One region of the Bariatricus sp. HCP28S3_A7 genome, then DNA from elsewhere that is predicted to be linked to it. Evidence: a T-box and tRNA genes for the amino acid it is inferred to sense, from the RefSeq annotation. Region 1 holds a T-box; the other holds one or more tRNA genes.
What was found. The T-box of region 1 lies ahead of ACTNA4_RS04400 (valine--tRNA ligase). A T-box ahead of a tRNA ligase gene usually reads a tRNA of that ligase, here a tRNA-Val.

Region 1 (3,425 bases):
TGTCGCGCAGATTGCAGCACTCCCGTATGATGTATACAGCAGCAGAGAGGCGAGAAAAATCGTGGAGAATAATCCATTGTCTTTTTTGAAAATAGACCGTGCGGAGACGCAGTTTCCGGAAGGGACGGATATGTATTCGGAACAGGTATACGAAAGAGCCCGTGATACACTTCGTGAAATGAAGGCAGAGGGGCAGTTTGTTCAGGATGAGAATCCCTGTCTCTATCTTTATGAACTTACCATGGATGGCAGGAGCCAGAGAGGACTGGTGTGCTGTGCATCCGTAGATGATTATCTGAATCAGGTTATAAAAAAACATGAGAATACCAGAGAGGACAAAGAAATTGACCGGATTCGGCACGTCGATATCTGCAGTGCACATACGGGGCCCATTTTTCTGGCTTATCGTTCCAATGAAGGAATCAGAGAAAAGATTACGGAGGCGGTATCACGGATGCCGGTGTATGATTTCGTGAGTGATGATGGAATCAGGCATCGTGTCTGGAAAATAGAAGAGGAAGAATGGAACCTGGATATCTGCAGACGATTCGGTGAACTGGATAGTCTTTATATCGCAGATGGACATCATCGGGCAGCGTCTGCTGTAAAGGTGGCGCTTAAGAGAAGAAAGGAAAATCCGGAATACACCGGAAAAGAAGAATTTAATTATTTTCTGGCGGTTCTTTTTGATGAGGCAGAACTAAGGATTCTGGATTATAACAGAGTGGTGCATCAGGTTCCAAGTGAGATTATTGGAAATCTTCCGGAGCTTCTTAAGAGCGGGTTTTGGGTTGAGTACACAGGGAAAGAAGAAATCCGGCCGCGGCAGAAAGGTGAAATTGCCATGTATCTAGAAGAAGGATGGTACCTTCTTAAGGCAAAACCGAAAATTTTCCCGGAAGATGCCGTGAGAGGTTTGGATGTTTCTATTCTTCAGGATCACATTCTTTCACCGGTTATGGGAATCCAGGATCCGAAGACCGATACAAGGATCCAGTTTGTCGGAGGAATCCGCGGCCTTAAGGAACTGATGAATATTGTGGATGGGGAGGAAAATGCAGTGGCATTTGCCATGTTCCCGACTTCTATGCGGGAACTTCTTGAAGTGGCGGATGAAGGGAGACTGATGCCGCCAAAATCCACATGGTTTGAACCAAAACTAAGAAGCGGAATCTTTATTCATGAGTTTTAGTGCACTGCCCCAGCACACTAGATTCTAAAGATTTTATGAATCTTTTATGAATCTTGATTTTCCATTCTTGACAAACCGGGGATTGAATACTATTATAATCAATAGTTATGAGAAAGGCAGAGAGAAAGAGGAGTATGTATTTAGGGCCGGAAAGAGAGGACCATTCACTGGCTGAAAGGTGGTTCACGGGAAACGGATACAGAAGGTAGCTTTTGAGCCGGATATCTGAACGGGCGAGTAGGATATCACGGGGTGGTTTCCGTTACAGAACTATGAGATATATGAAGTATTAGAGAGACTTCATATAACAAAGGTGGTACCGCGTGATTACTACGCCCTTTACGTTTTGTAGAGGGCGTTTTTACATTCTTGGCGGAACCTTTATGAACACACAGAAAGTGAATGAAATTTGAGGAGGAAGCAATGAGTAAGAATTTGGAGAAAACATATAATCCGAAAGAAATTGAACCGAAGCTTTACAAAAAGTGGTGTGAGAAAAAGTACTTCCACGCAGAGGTGGACAGAGACAGGAAGCCGTTTACAACGGTGATGCCGCCACCGAATATCACAGGAAAGCTGCACATGGGACATGCGCTTGACAATACGCTTCAGGACATCCTGATCCGTTACAAAAGAATGCAGGGCTACAATGCACTCTGGATTCCGGGAACAGACCATGCGGCGATTTCGACAGAAGTAAAGGTTACGAATCAACTCAAAGCAGAAGGAATTGATAAGAAAGAGCTGGGAAGAGAAGGATTCCTTAAGAGGACCTGGCAGTGGAAGGAAGAATATGCCGGAACCATCGAGAGACAGCTTGAAAAGCTCGGTGTATCCTGTGACTGGGACAGAGAACGTTTCACCATGGACGAAGGATGTTCCAAAGCAGTAGAAGAAGTATTCATCCGCTTATATGAAAAAGGATATATTTACAAAGGCTCACGCATCGTCAACTGGTGTCCGGTATGTAAGACCTGTCTTTCAGACGCAGAAGTAGAACACGAAGAACAGGCAGGACATTTCTGGCATATCAAGTATCCGATCATCGGAACAGACCGGTTCCTTGAGATCGCTACAACGCGTCCGGAGACGATGCTTGGTGATACGGCGATTGCGGTACATCCGGATGATGAGAGATATACAGATATTGTAGGCAAGATGGTACTGCTTCCACTGGTTGGAAGAGAAATACCGATTGTTGCCGATTCTTATGTGGATAAAGAATTTGGAACAGGAGCGGTTAAGATCACACCGGCTCACGATCCGAACGACTTTGAAGTAGGAAAACGTCATAACCTTCCGGAGATCAATATCATGAATGATGATGCAACGATCGTAGAAGGCTATGGAAAATATTCCGGCATGGATCGTTATGAGGCAAGAAAGGCTATCGTAGCAGATCTGGAAGAACAGGGATATCTGGTTAAAATTGAAGAACATACACATAATGTAGGAACTCATGACCGATGCGGAACAACGGTAGAACCGCTGATCAAACCACAGTGGTTTGTTAAGATGGACGAACTGGCAAAGCCGGCTATCGAAGCAATTCAAAAGGGAGAACTGAAGTTTGTTCCGGAGCGTTTCAATAAGATTTACCTGCACTGGCTGGAAAATATCCGTGACTGGTGTATTTCCCGTCAGATCTGGTGGGGGCACAGAATCCCGGCTTACTACTGTGATGAATGCGGTGAGTTTGTAGTCGCAAGAGAGATGCCGGAGGTTTGCCCGCATTGTGGATGCAAACATTTTACACAGGATGAAGATACACTGGATACATGGTTCAGTTCTGCACTGTGGCCATTCTCCACACTCGGCTGGCCGGATAAGACAGAGGATCTGGATTACTTCTATCCGACAGATGTACTGGTAACCGGATACGATATCATTTTCTTCTGGGTAATCCGTATGGTATTCTCCGGATACGAGCATACCGGAAAGGCACCGTTCCATACCGTACTGATCCATGGACTGGTACGTGACTCTCAGGGACGTAAGATGAGTAAATCACTTGGAAACGGAATCGATCCGCTGGAAATTATCGACGAGTACGGCGCCGATGCATTGCGTCTTACACTGGTAACCGGAAATGCACCGGGAAATGATATGCGTTTCTACAATGAACGTGTGGAATCCAGCCGGAATTTTGCAAATAAAGTCTGGAATGCATCACGGTTCATCCTGATGAATATGGAAGACAAAGTGATCTCCAAACCGGATGACAGGGATCTGA
Region 2 (3,425 bases), on a different contig from region 1:
ATCTGCGCAATATGCGGACGCATCTTCGGTTTCTGCGCAATGATAGTGGCATCAATATTTTCTACAATATACAGATTTTCCTCCAAAAGGCCTGCCACATGTTTAAGCAGCTTCATGCTGGAAATACCACTGTATTTTTCATCCGTATCCGGGAAGTGCTTCCCTATATCGCCGAGAGCCGCAGCTCCCAGAAGAGCATCCATAATCGCATGCAGAAGAACATCTGCATCGGAATGTCCCAAAAGCCCCTTCTCATAAGGAATCTTCACTCCTCCGAGAATCAAATCTCTTCCTTCCGTTAGTCTGTGTACATCATATCCCATTCCAACCCGCATATCCCGTCTTCTCCTTCCCGATATGTACCTGATTCTTCTTTTTACGGCTCTTCTTCTGCCTCTTCATCTGTTTCTTCTCCGGAAGCAGTTCCCCATCCTTCCTCATCCATTTCAGAAAAATCGGGATCCTCATCCAGAGGCTCTGCGTCTTCGTCCATCATCACTTCACCATCATCGCTGTCCTTTCCATCGCCTGAATTTGCAGATTCATTCTTTTCATCAGCAACGGTCGGAGCTTTCCACACACGTTCCGTATTGTCAGTACGCGCCGGATTCCCGGTTCCTTCTGCCTCAACTGTGATCTCGTCAACGCTCTCATCATCGTCTCCGTTTACCGCGTCACCGGATGCTTCCTTTTCTGCTTTCATATCCTTCAGAAGTTCACGGATATTCAAAATCACTGTAGCAGCACCGAATACAATAAAGATGACTCCGAAAATGATCAAAACTGTCTTGTAGTTCGGGTTGCCCTGCATAACATCCATAATCAGTTTGACACCATTATATATCAGGTATGCACCTACAAGAATCATCAACGTCCTTCTCGTTTTTCCTTGCATTTTTTCTTCCTCCGTATTCTACATCATCACAACAATTACAGTATCCTCATGTAACTGAACTGTTATTCATTCTACCATACTTGAATTGAAATTTCCATGTTTTTTCGATTACGGCTTCTGTAATCCATGCCTCTTTATTCCTATCCCAAACACGTCAAATGGCATTCTCAAAAAAAATAATTTTTTTCCAAAAAAGTGTTGACATTTTGAGATCTTCGAGATATACTATAGAAGTCGGTTGCGGGAAAGCAACTTACAGAAATGGGATCATAGCTCAGCTGGGAGAGCATCTGCCTTACAAGCAGAGGGTCATAGGTTCGAGCCCTATTGGTCCCACTTCACTGAAAAGTGAATATGGCGGGATAGCTCAGTTGGCTAGAGCACACGGTTCATACCCGTGGTGTCGCTGGTTCAAATCCAGTTCCCGCTACTAAAAAGTCTGGTTTTCCAGACTTTTTTCTTGTTCAAAACAACGTGTTATTTCAGTTACGAAATAAAAAGCCGGGATCATCTCATTTCTGCGATCATCCCGGATTATCTATTGATTATTGTTCTATCTATTACAGTATATTTCTATTACACAATTCCCTGAGCAGTCATAGCATCTACAACTTTTTCAAATCCTGCAATGTTTGCACCCACTACATAATTGCCTTTTGCTCCGTAACGTTCTGCTGCATCAGCCATGTTATGGCAGATATTTACCATGATGTTTTTCAGTTTCGCATCAACTTCTTCGAATGTCCAGCTCAGACGTTCGCTGTTCTGAGACATTTCCAGAGCAGATGTTGCAACACCGCCTGCATTCGCTGCTTTACCAGGTGCAAATAATACGCCGTTCTCCTGAAGATATTGTGTTGCTTCGATGGTTGTCGGCATATTTGCTCCTTCTGCTACTGCAATACATCCGTTTGCGACAAGCTGTTTCGCATCATCAAGAAGAAGTTCATTCTGTGTTGCACACGGAAGTGCAATATCTACTTTTACAGACCATACACCGCGTCCTTCATGGTATTCTGAGTTCGGACGATACTTCTTGTACTCTGTCAATCTTGCACGATTTATTTCTTTGATCTCTTTCAGTGCTGCCACATCGATTCCTTCCGGATCGTATACCCATCCTGTAGAATCACTTACGGTAACAACCTTTGCTCCGAGCTGCTGAGCTTTCTGTGTAGCATAAATAGCAACATTTCCAGATCCGGATACTGCCACTGTCTTGCCGGCAAGCTCAATTCCGTTGAGTTTCAGCATCTCTTCTGTCAGATACAGAAGTCCGTATCCGGTTGCTTCTGTACGTGCAAGAGATCCGCCGTAGCTTAATCCTTTACCTGTAAGAACACCTTCGTAGAGTCCGCGGATTCTCTTATACTGTCCGAACATGTAGCCGATTTCTCTTGCTCCTGTACCAATATCTCCAGCCGGCACATCCGTGTCTGCACCGATATATTTGCAAAGCTCTGTCATAAAGCTCTGACAGAATGCCATTACTTCTCTGTCTGATTTTCCCTTCGGATCAAAGTCAGAACCACCTTTACCTCCACCGATCGGAAGACCGGTAAGAGAATTCTTAAAGATCTGCTCGAATCCAAGGAACTTGATAATACCGAGGTTTACGGACGGATGGAGACGAAGCCCTCCTTTATATGGTCCGATTGCGCTGTTGAACTGTACACGGTATCCTGTGTTAACATGAACCTGTCCCTTATCGTCTACCCACGGTACACGGAACTTAATCTGTCTCTCCGGTTCTACTAATCTTTCCAGAAGCGCATCTTTTCTGAATTTTTCTTCATTCGCCTCTACTACAACACGAAGAGATTCCAAAACCTCTTTGACTGCCTGATGAAATTCCGGTTCTGCCGGATTCTTTTTAACTACTGATTCAATTACCTCATCAACATATGACATACTACTCAATACCTCCTGTTCATTTTTTCAAATGCTTTTCATATTTACCAAATCAATTTCATTATGAAAACCACTGAATAACCTTTTTCCACTTTAAAACATCCTCTATACAATGTCAAGTTTTTTTTGCTATTTTTTGCCTTTATTTGAATATCAGAGCGCATTCTGTTTCACTTTATATAATATTTCTGATTATATTATTGATTTATATTATTTTTCCTGCAAGTATTCTTTGTATTTCCTGCACGTGCATTGCTACCATTCTGTATTTTTACAAAAAAAGAACCATTTTCACACATCCATATTCTTAGCAATTTGCCATATCATATGTATTGTATGAAAACGGTTCTCATTTTATTTATATTACATCAAACAGACTTGTGACTTATTTAAAATACTTCACTCCGGATTCAAAAATCTTCATATCCTGCTCGCCGTAAATATTGACAGCTACACTGTCGCCGCGACGCTCTGAATGTGCCATCTTGCCAAGTACTCGTCCATCCGGGCTTGTAATACCTTCGATCGCACAATATGAACCATTGACATTCCACTCTTCATCCATAGAAACATTGCCATCAAGATCGCAATACTGGGTCGCAACCTGTCCGTTTGCGAA

Region 2: it encodes a tRNA-Val, which carries the amino acid that the T-box ahead of ACTNA4_RS04400 (valine--tRNA ligase) is inferred to sense. The anticodon was not compared.

Annotation. Positions count from the first base shown of each region.
Region 1 covers NZ_JBQHSG010000004.1:143,193-146,617, reverse strand. The annotation lists gene ACTNA4_RS04405 (DUF1015 domain-containing protein) at 1-1,192, shown strand, start outside; T-box leader at 1,303-1,535, shown strand; gene ACTNA4_RS04400 (valine--tRNA ligase) at 1,616-3,425, shown strand, end outside.
Region 2 covers NZ_JBQHSG010000011.1:5,952-9,376, forward strand. The annotation lists gene ispF (2-C-methyl-D-erythritol 2,4-cyclodiphosphate synthase) at 1-335, opposite strand, end outside; gene ACTNA4_RS09015 (hypothetical protein) at 377-895, opposite strand; tRNA gene ACTNA4_RS09020 (tRNA-Val) at 1,159-1,231, shown strand; tRNA gene ACTNA4_RS09025 (tRNA-Met) at 1,252-1,325, shown strand; gene gdhA (NADP-specific glutamate dehydrogenase) at 1,472-2,806, opposite strand; gene ACTNA4_RS09035 (phosphoribosylformylglycinamidine synthase) at 3,192-3,425, opposite strand, start outside.